Regions from separate parts of the Mesorhizobium argentiipisi genome, predicted to be linked through region 1. Evidence: riboswitches for the same ligand, from Rfam matches in the RefSeq annotation. Region 1 holds a riboswitch; the other holds the start of a gene.
The links. Region 1 has a riboswitch for cobalamin ahead of O7A05_RS04360 (DUF1636 family protein). Riboswitches for the same ligand answer to the same signal wherever they lie in the genome.

Region 1 (5,042 bases):
CAGCGCCTCGGTCGAGGTGACAAGGAAGCCTTTGTCGGCCAGTTCATTGTTGATCTCGAGGAAGAAGGGATCGTCCTCCCCTACCGGCCTGCCGGTGTTGGGGTCGATGATGCCCTTAGGCTTCGGCGCGACGAGGGTGCCTGAACTGTCGTTCAATCCCATTCCAGCGCTCCTTTTTTCCATTCATAGGCAAAACCGATGGTCAGTACCGCCAGGAACACCGTCATCGACCAGAAGCCGAGCATGCCGAGCTTCGAGAAGGACACCGCCCACGGGAACAGGAAGGCGACCTCGAGATCGAAGATGATGAACAGGATCGACACCAGGTAGAAGCGGATGTCGAACTTCATGCGGGCGTCGTCGAACGAGTTGAACCCGCATTCATAGGCGGAAAGCTTTTCCGGATCGGGATTGCGGTAGGCCACCAGGAACGGAGCAACGATGAGCGCCAGACCGACGATCATCGCCACGGCGATGAACAGCACGATAGGCAGGTACGAACTTAGGAGTGCGCTCATGCGGCGACTTTCCTTCGGCGGGGGCAGTTCATTTTGATTACAGCAACGAACTCTAATGCGGAAGCGTGACAGATTAACCGCTGAACCGTTTTAAGGGGCCCATGCTGCAACGCGGCGAGGGTTAGCGCAGCGGTTTCGGTGACGCAAGTCAAACCTTGTTCAAATCGCGGCCCTGGACGCCTTATCGGAAGAAACTGGTCCGATCCGCTCCTGTTTGATTTCCTTCGATTTTTACTCCACTTTTGTCTCCTGACATATCTCCCGCCATTTGCCTGCTAACATGGCCGGAATCACCGGCTAAAAATCCAAGGGACGATCGGGGCGACGCCTGATGAAAGACAAGATTTCGCTGGCCATGGCGAGGCGCATTGCGCTGGACGCGCAAGGGTTCAACGACCGTCGCCCCGCAGGAGTTCCGGATCGCCGGCACCTCGCCCGGGTGCTTTCGCGAACCGGCCTTCTGCAGATCGATTCCGTGAGCGCGGTGGTGCGGGCGCATTATATGCCGCTCTATTCGCGCCTCGGCCCCTACCCGCTTACGCTGCTCGACAATGCCGCGGTCACCCGCAAGCGCGCCGTGTTCGAATACTGGGCGCATGAGGCGTCGTTCCTGCCCGTCGAGACCTACCCGCTGATGCGCTGGCGCATGCAGCGCGCCGAGCAGGGCGAGGAGATGTATCTCGGTCTCGCCAAATGGGGCCGTGAGCGCAAGGAAATGATCGACGAGATATATAGAGAGGTCGCCGATCGCGGTCCGATCGCCGCCTCCGATATCGAAGGCCACAAGGGTAATGGCGGCTGGTGGGGCTGGAGCGAGGCCAAGCACGCTTTCGAATGGCTGTTCTGGGCCGGACGCATCACCACTGCCTACCGGCGCGGCTTCGAGCGCTATTACGACCTGCCCGAGCGCGTTTTGCCGCAGGCGGTGCTCGACCTTCCCGTTCCCTCGGTCGAGGACGCGCATCGCGAATTGCTGCGCATTTCGGCCCGTGCTCACGGCATCGCCACCTATGGCGACCTGCGCGACTATTTTCGTCTCGCGCCGGGCGACACGAAGGATCGCATCGAGGACCTGGTTGAGGCGGGGGAACTGCTGCCGGTGAAGGTCGAAGGCTGGGACAAGACCGCCTATCTCCACAAGGAAGCCCGTTTCCCGCGCCGGATAGAGGCGCGCGCCCTGCTCGCCCCCTTCGATCCCGTCGTCTTCGAACGCACCAGGACGGAAAAACTCTTCGATTTCCGCTACCGCATCGAGATCTACACGCCGGCCGAGAAACGCCAATATGGCTACTACGTGCTGCCCTTCCTGCTCGGCGACCGGATCGTCGCCCGCGTCGATTTGAGAGCTGACCGCCCGGCCAGCATCTTGCGCGTCCACGCCGCCTATGCCGAGGCCGGCGCCCCGCCCGAAACGGCCGCACAGCTTTTCGATGAGTTGAAGCAGATGCAGGGCTGGCTCGGCCTGGAGTCGATCGAAGTGACGCCGGCCGGCGACCTCGGACCGGCGCTGGCCGACATCGCGGTGTCGTAGCTGCGCGTTGACAGGGACCTAGCCGTAAGCCTAAATCCTGACCCAGACGGTCTTCTCCCGGCAAAGGGAGGAGCCAAGAGGGAATGCGGTGCGGGCCAAAACCCAAATCCGCGGCTGTCCCCGCAACTGTAAGCGACGAGCCTCTGCCGAAAACCACTGGGATTTCCCGGGAAGGCGGCATTCAGGGCGACGACCCGCGAGCCAGGAGACCTGCCGTCTGAGACTTTAAGTATCCGAATGCCCGGCGGGTTTTCCGGGCAAGGAGCATGGTTTTGGATCGCAACGACAGTTTCCAGGCAAACATCGCGGACATTCCGTCCGAGCCCGACGCTTTGGCCGGCGTGACCGTCATCGTCTGCTCATCCTGCCGCGACGAGACCGGTTCGGATGCGCATCCGCGCGCCGGTGCGCTGCTTGCCGAAGATACGCATCGGGCTGCTTCCGGCGAAAAGATCAACATCCGTACCGTCGAATGCCTCGGCAACTGCAAGCGCCGGCTGAGCGCGGCTTTGCTCCGCAATGGCTGCTGGAGCTACGTCTTCGGCGATCTGAACACGACCAGCGGCGCCGATCTCATCGCCGGCGCAAAGCTCTTCGCCACCTCGACCGATGGTCTCATCCCCTGGCGCGGCCGGCCCGATTCCCTCAAGCGCGGCCTGGTTGCCCGCATCCCTCCTCTCGACATGCTGAAGGACTGACCATGAACGCATCCGTTTCCCGTGTTCCCTGCACCGTCGTCACCGGCTTCCTCGGCGCCGGCAAGACGACGCTGATCCGCAACCTGCTTGAGAACGCCAAGGGCAAGCGGCTGGCGATCATCGTCAACGAGTTCGGCGATGTCGGCATCGACGGCGAGATCCTGAAAGGCTGCGGCGTCGACGCCTGCCCGGAAGAAAACATCGTCGAGCTCGCCAATGGCTGCATCTGCTGCACCGTCGCCGACGACTTCGTGCCGGCGCTCGACCAGATCCTGTCGCTCAAACCCAAGGTTGACCACATCCTGATCGAAACCTCCGGCCTCGCTCTGCCGAAGCCCCTCGTCCAAGCCTTCCAATGGCCGAGCGTGAAGAGCCGCGTGACGGTCGATGGCGTCATTGCCGTGGTCGACGGACCGGCGCTCGCCGACGGCCGCGTCGCTTCCGATATGGATGCCCTGCAGGCGCAGCGTGCGGCTGACGATTCCCTCGACCATGACGATCCGGTCGAAGAGGTATTCGAGGACCAGATCGCCTGCGCCGACCTGATCATCCTGTCGAAGAGCGACCTGATGGATGCGGCGGGCTCCGCCCGTGCCAACGCCGTCATCGGCGAGCATGTCGCGCGCGCGGTCAAGGTCGTGCCGACAGCGCAGGGCAAGGTTGACCCGTCCGTGCTGCTCGGCCTCGGCCTTGCGGTGGAGGACGACATCGAGAGCCGCAAGACCCATCACGACGACGAGCTCGACCATGAGCACGACGATTTCGATTCCTTCGTCCTCGACATTCCGTCGATCGCCAATCCCGACGAGCTGGCCAAGCGCGTCGCCCTTGCCGCCGAGCAGGAAAACGTGCTGCGCGTCAAAGGTTTCGTCGAGGTCGGCGGCAAGCCGATGCGGCTCCTGCTGCAGGCTGTCGGCCCGCGCGTCAACCACTATTACGACCGCGCCTGGACGGCCGAGGACGACCGCCGCTCGCGGCTCGTCGTCATCGGCCTCAAGGGGCTGAACCGCCCGGCAATCGAGCGTATCCTCGTCGGCTGAGGCTAATACCAAAAGCGATGCACATCCTCGCCACCACATCCGCTTCGCTCGACGATCTCGCCGAGCCGATCGACCTCAGGCAGACGCCTGCGGATGTCGTGGCCCTGTCCTTCACCGACAGCGATCTCGGCGGCCTGGCCACGGCCTGGAAGACGGATGCGGCGCGGCTGCCGTCCATGCGGCTTGCGGCGCTGCGCGACCTTCGCCACCCGATGTCGGTGGACCTGTGGATCGACAGCGTCGCCCGCCACGCCAGGCTCATCCTCGTCCGCATCCTCGGCGGCTATGACTGGTGGCGCTATGGCTGTGACCAGCTCGCCGCGGTGGCGCGCGAACGCGGCATCAAGCTGGCATTGCTGCCCGGCGAAAGCCATGACGAGGACCTGCGGCTGATCGAAGGCTCGACCCTGCCGCGCGCCGAGTTGGACGCCCTGCTCGCCTATTTCCGCGAAGGCGGCCCGGCCAATATGGGCGCGCTGGTGCAAAGGCTGGCAAGGCTTGCCGGGTCGGATGCGGCCATGACCGAACCGGTCAGCGTGCCGAAGGCGGGATTTTATCAGCCGGGAATTGGTGTCGTCGAGAAGCCGAACCTTTTAGAGGCGGAACTCGACGTCGACAATTTCGCCGTCATCCCCATCCTCTTCTACCGCTCGATGCTGCTTGCCGCCGACGTCGCGCCGATCGACGCACTCGTTGACGCCCTGTGTTCGCAAGGCCTAGCGCCTGTGCCGATCTTCGTCTCCAGCCTCAAAGATCCGGCATCGCTGGCCTTCGTCGAGAATGCCATCGCAACACTGAACCCCGCCGCCATCGTCACCGCCACCGCCTTCGCCTCGGGCGCAGAACCCGGCGCCGAAACCCTGTTCGACCGGGCCGGCGTGCCCGTCTTCCAGGTCATCGTCGCCACAACGAGACGCGAGGTCTGGGAAAAGAACCAGCGCGGCCTGGCGCCCGCCGACCTTGCCATGCATGTCGTGCTGCCCGAGCTCGACGGCCGCATCCTGGCCGGCGCCATCTCCTTCAAAGGCGAGGTCGAGACCGATCCGGCGCTGGCCTTCCGCGCCTTCGCCAACCGACCCGAGGCCGACCGCGTGGCGCAGGTGGCCAAGCGGATCGCCGCGTTTATTCGCCTGCAGCGGACGGAGCGAGCAAAGCGCAAGCTGGCGATCCTGATCCCTGATTATCCGAGCGCGCCCGGGCGGACAGGTTATGCCGTTGGGCTCGATGTGCCCTCCAGTGTGCTTGCGATGCTGCA
Region 2 (5,042 bases), on a different contig from region 1:
CGACATGGATCAGCACCGGGCCTTTGCCATTGTCGCGGACGTTCTTCAGCACCGGGATCAGATGTTCGAGATTGTGACCGTCAATGGGGCCGATGTGGTAGAAGCCAAGCTCCTCGAACAAGGTGCCGCCGGTAACATAGCCGCGCGCATGCTCGACGGCACGGGTGATGGCGCGGTCGGCGCGCTTGCCGAGATACGACGTCAGCTTCTTGCCGAAATCACGTAGGCCCAGATAGGCCTTGCCGGAAGCGAGCCTGGCCAAATACGCGCTCATGGCGCCGGTCGGCGGCGCGATCGACATGTCGTTGTCGTTGAGGATGACGGTCAGCCGGGCGTCGAGCGCGCCGGCATTGTTCAGCGCCTCGAAGGCCATGCCGGCCGACATCGAGCCGTCGCCGATGACGGAAATGACATTGTTGCGGCCACCTGCCAGGTCGCGCGCCATGGCCATGCCGAGACCGGCCGAAATCGAGGTCGAGGAATGCGCGGCGCCGAACGGGTCGTATTCGCTCTCGGCGCGCCGGGTGAACCCGGAGAGACCGCCTTCCTGGCGCAGCGTGCGGATGCGGTCGCGGCGGCCGGTTAGGATCTTATGCGGATAGGCCTGGTGGCCAACGTCCCAGATCAGCCGGTCCTGCGGCGTGTTGAAGACATAGTGCAGCGCGACGGTCAGTTCGACAACGCCGAGGCCGGCGCCGAGATGGCCGCCGGTCTGCGACACGGCGTCAATGAGCTCGGCGCGGAGTTCCGCGGCAAGCTGCGGCAGCGCGCTCTCATCAAGCGTCCGCAAATCCGCCGGAATGCGGACCTTGTCGAGCAGCGGCGTATCTGGCTTCACTCGGGCGCGTCCTGCTTCAAATTGACCCTTCAAATTGACCGAACACGGCGCTACCAGCAGATTGCGCCATAATCATGCGCGGCAATAGGCCGCCGGCGGGCGGATGTAAATGCGCGCCAGTGACGCGCGGGTGGTCCCTTAGCTCTCGGGCAGCGGGATGAACTCTTCCTCGTCGCCAGGAACCATATCGAAGCGGCCCGTCTTCCATTCCTGCTTGGCCTGCTCGATGCGTTCTTTCGAGGACGAGACGAAATTCCACCAGATATAGCGCTTGGAGCCCAGCGAAGCGCCGCCGAACAGCATGAAATGCGCACCGCGCTCGGAGGAAACGACGATCTCCTCGCCCGGCTTGCACACCAGAAGCCGTTCGGCCGGGAAAACATCGCCGCCGAGCGAGACGTTGCCCTCCAGCGTGTAGATGGCGCGCTCCTCGGCATCGGCCGGAATTTTCACGCTGGCGCCGGCGGCCAGCCTGAGATCGGCGTAAAGCGTGTCCGAGGCGGTCGCCACGGGCGAGCGCAGGCCTGAGAACGCGCCAATGACGACGCGGCCGCTGACACCCTCGGCATCGATCTGCGGCAAGCGAGCCACCGACGTGTTCGCGAACACCGGAGCGATCTCCTCCTTGCCGTCCGGCAGCGCCAGCCAGGTCTGCAGGCCGGAAACCGACATCGGCGCGCCGCGCAGTTCTTCCGGCGTGCGCTCGGAATGGACGATACCGCGCCCGGCGGTCATCAAATTCACGTCGCCCGGCGCGATCACCATTTCGGTGCCGAGCGAATCCCGGTGCCTGATCCTGCCATCGAACAGGTAGGTGACGGTGGACAGGCCGATATGCGGATGCGGACGCACGTCGAGCGGATGGCCGGCGCGCAGGATCGCAGGGCCCATGCGGTCGAAGAAGATGAACGGCCCGACCAGGCGACGCTTTGCCGTCGGCAGAGCGCGGCGCACCTCGAAACCGCCGATGTCCTTGGCATTCGGAACGACCATCATTTCGATCTGGTCGCAGGCGAAGGCATCGCCGGGTTCAGGGTCGTTTCCCGGAAAGAAGCTCATGTTGGTTCCCTCAGGCGAAACGCAGCGCCGACCTGGCCTTCGCCTTGGCAGCCTCTTCCTCGCGATTGCGCGGCTCCTGGTTGGTTTCGAGCGAGTCGATCAATTCGCGCGCAGCGGCCGCGATCGCTTCCACTGCATGGTAAAAAGCGTGCTCGTTGCGCTTGGAGGGCTTGGTCGAGCCGCTCAGCTTACGCACGAATTGCAGCGCTGCGTCATGCACTTCGTCATTGGTCGCCGGCGGCTCGAAATTGGCCAGGGTCTTGATGTTGCGGCACATGGCTTGAACTCCTTACCTGCTTTCTCTGCCCTTACCCGGTCTGAGATCATCCGCTGAGGTGTTGAGATTCAGCTCAGGCCGAGCCGAAAATGGTGGTTTCCGAGAACCGGAGCGGAGCGTACTTGAAGTACGTGAGCACCGGAAGCGCAGGAAGTTGCCATTTGCAGGCCGACCTCACCTGAATATCAACACCTCAGTCGGCGTCCAGCGGTTCAGTTCCCACTGGCTTGCCATCGCGCGACAGCCTGATCTTCTCGACCTTGTCCTCGGCCGCTTTCAGCAGCCGGTCGCAATGCGCCTTCAGCGCTTCGCCACGTTCATAGATCTTGATCGACTGGTCGAGCGGGACGTCGCCGCGCTCAAGATCATCGACAATCTTCTCAAGCGCGTCGAGCGCCTGTTCGAAGCTCATCGCCTTGACGTCCTCATTGCCTTCCAACGCCATACTCTATCCCTTCATCAGCCGCCCGACATGGGCGGCGACTGAAAATGCCAGTCCCTGCAGATCGTAGCCGCCTTCCAGCAGGCTGACGAGTCTGTTGGAGCTGTGGCGGCCGGCGCGTTCCATCAATTGCCCGGTCGCCCAGTCGAAATCGTCCTCGGTCAGGTTGATCTCGGCCAACGGGTCGCGATGGTGCGCGTCGAAGCCCGCGGAAATGATGATCAGGTCCGGCGCGAACGCGTCGATCGACGGCAGCACGCGCGACAGGAAGGCGTCGCGGAAGAGATCGCTGCCGGTCTGCGGCGCCAGCGGCGCATTGACGATGTTGCCGGCGCCGGTCTCGCTTTTCGCGCCGGTGCCGGGATAAAGCGGCATCTGATGCGTCGAACAATAGAGCACCGACGGGTCGTCCCAGAAGATGTCCTGGGTACCGTTGCCGTGGTGAACGTCCCAGTCGACGATGGCGACGCGCTCAGCCTGATGCCTCTTTTGTGCGTAGCGGGCGGCGATCGCCGCCGTGTTGAACAGACAAAAGCCCATCGCGGTGGTCTTTTCGGCATGATGGCCAGGCGGACGGGCGGCGACAAAGACGTTTGCCGCACGGCCCTCGAAGACGTCGTCTACTGCCGCGTTGGCACCGCCGATCGCGGTGACCACGGCCTGCCAGCTTTTCGGGCTGGCGCTGGTGTCGGCGTCGATCGAGGCGATGCCGCTCTCAGGGATCGCGGCGCGGACACGCTCGACGAAATCCTCCGGGTGCGCGTAGAGGATCGTTTTCTGGTCGCCTTCCGGCGCCTTGACGCGGTCGAGCGCCGAAAAAGCCTCGTCGTCCAGCACCCGCTCGATGGCGCGCAGGCGGTCGGGCCGCTCGGGATGACCGGGCGGCGTGAGGTGTTCGAGGAAGATCGGATGCGTGTAGAGACGGGTGGCCATGGCGCCTAATCTAGGGACCTATGACCGCAATGACCATGTTTGGCAGGCCGAATGGCTGGGGAAAATCGCGTCTTGCCGTGTCGCTAATGCCATTGGCGGGTGCCGGGCTTCGCTGTAAGGTCTCCTCGCTGCCTGGTGCCCGCGACGCGGGAGAATCGGGAACACGGTTGAACTCCGTGGCGTGCCCAACACTGTAAGGGGGACCGCGCCGGCAAACGCCACTGTCGAAGACGGGAAGGCGCCGGATGCGGGACGATCCCGAGCCAGAAGACCGGCCCGGCAGACATGGTCTTCCGCTTGGTCAGGCGGGGGACTGTTTGTCGCAAGGGGAAAAGCGATGACAGCAGCAGCGATCGCCGCGAGTGGCGGCGACTTTGACCAATTGGCGCGCGACGCGGTCTACCGGGCCATGTTCACCAGGCGCGACGTGCGCAGCCATTTTGTCCCCGACGATCTCGATGACAGCGTGCTGGCGCGGCTCATCACCGCCGCGCACCATGCGCCATCTGTCGGCTATATGCAGCCGTGGAATTTCATCGTCATCCGCGATGCCGAGCGGCGCACACAAGTGCGCGACCTGTTCCTCGCGGCTCGCGAGCAGGAGCTGCCGGCGATCGAGGCGGAGCGGCAGGCGCTTTACCGCAAGCTGAAGCTCGAGGGCATCTGCGAAAGCGCGCTCAATCTATGCATCACCTGCGACCGGCATCGCTCGAAGGACTCGCCTCTCGGGCGTTGGCACAACCCGGAGATGGATCTCTACAGCACCGTCTGCGCAGTGCAGAATTTCTGGCTGGCGGCGCGGGCCGAAGGTGTCGGCGTCGGCTGGGTGAGCATCATCGAAACCGAGGCTTTGAAGCGGCTTCTCGCGATCCCCGAGCATGTCACGCCGATCGCCTATCTCTGCGTCGGCCGCGTCTCGGAATTCGCGCCGAAGCCGGACCTCGAGGCGCATGGCTGGGGCAAGCGCCTGCCATTGCCCGAACTGGTCATGAGTGAGACATTTCGCGGCGCCGGCGAGGCGCCGCTTAAATCGGCAATCGCAAACCTTGGCGGCCCATCAAAGCCATGATCAGGCGGCTCTCGGGGCATCCCAGCGCGAGCCGCCGCCAAAAGAGCCCAGCGCCTTGTCGCGCAGTTCCCTGAATTTGGACGAGGTCTCGGCGAGCCGCCGGTCCCATTCGGGATTGGGCGCCTGTCCCTCGATCGCTTCGAAATAAACCTGCATCAGCGAGGCGATGGCGAAAGGCTCGATGAAGGCCGCCTTGAAGGCCCAAGCAAAGACGATGGCGAGCACGAAGGCCCATCCGGCCAACTGCCCAGGCATGACCCAAAGGATCGCGGCGGCGGGTGCCAGCATCAACAGGAAGATGACGAAGGACACGCCCCACATGATCACCGCCAGCCAGACTGCGTTCTTGACCATGTGCTTGCCGTTCTGCGCGTAGAGCACCACGCCTTGCCTCGCCGTCTCGAATGGCGAGTTCGAATTGATG

Region 2: another riboswitch for cobalamin. It lies ahead of bluB (5,6-dimethylbenzimidazole synthase); the one in region 1 lies ahead of O7A05_RS04360 (DUF1636 family protein).

Annotation. Positions count from the first base shown of each region.
Region 1 covers NZ_JAPYKO010000002.1:300,365-305,406, forward strand. Annotated here, with positions in the region: gene O7A05_RS04345 (NuoB/complex I 20 kDa subunit family protein) at 1-162, opposite strand, end outside; gene O7A05_RS04350 (NADH-quinone oxidoreductase subunit A) at 153-518, opposite strand; gene O7A05_RS04355 (winged helix-turn-helix domain-containing protein) at 850-2,049, shown strand; cobalamin riboswitch at 2,080-2,281, shown strand; gene O7A05_RS04360 (DUF1636 family protein) at 2,322-2,747, shown strand; gene cobW (cobalamin biosynthesis protein CobW) at 2,750-3,787, shown strand; gene cobN (cobaltochelatase subunit CobN) at 3,805-5,042, shown strand, end outside.
Region 2 covers NZ_JAPYKO010000013.1:121,897-126,938, forward strand. Annotated here, with positions in the region: gene dxs (1-deoxy-D-xylulose-5-phosphate synthase) at 1-838, opposite strand, end outside; gene O7A05_RS19100 (pirin family protein) at 977-1,897, opposite strand; gene O7A05_RS19105 (DUF2277 domain-containing protein) at 1,908-2,174, opposite strand; gene O7A05_RS19110 (exodeoxyribonuclease VII small subunit) at 2,368-2,619, opposite strand; gene O7A05_RS19115 (histone deacetylase family protein) at 2,623-3,549, opposite strand; cobalamin riboswitch at 3,665-3,844, shown strand; gene bluB (5,6-dimethylbenzimidazole synthase) at 3,887-4,618, shown strand; gene O7A05_RS19125 (hypothetical protein) at 4,619-5,042, opposite strand, start outside.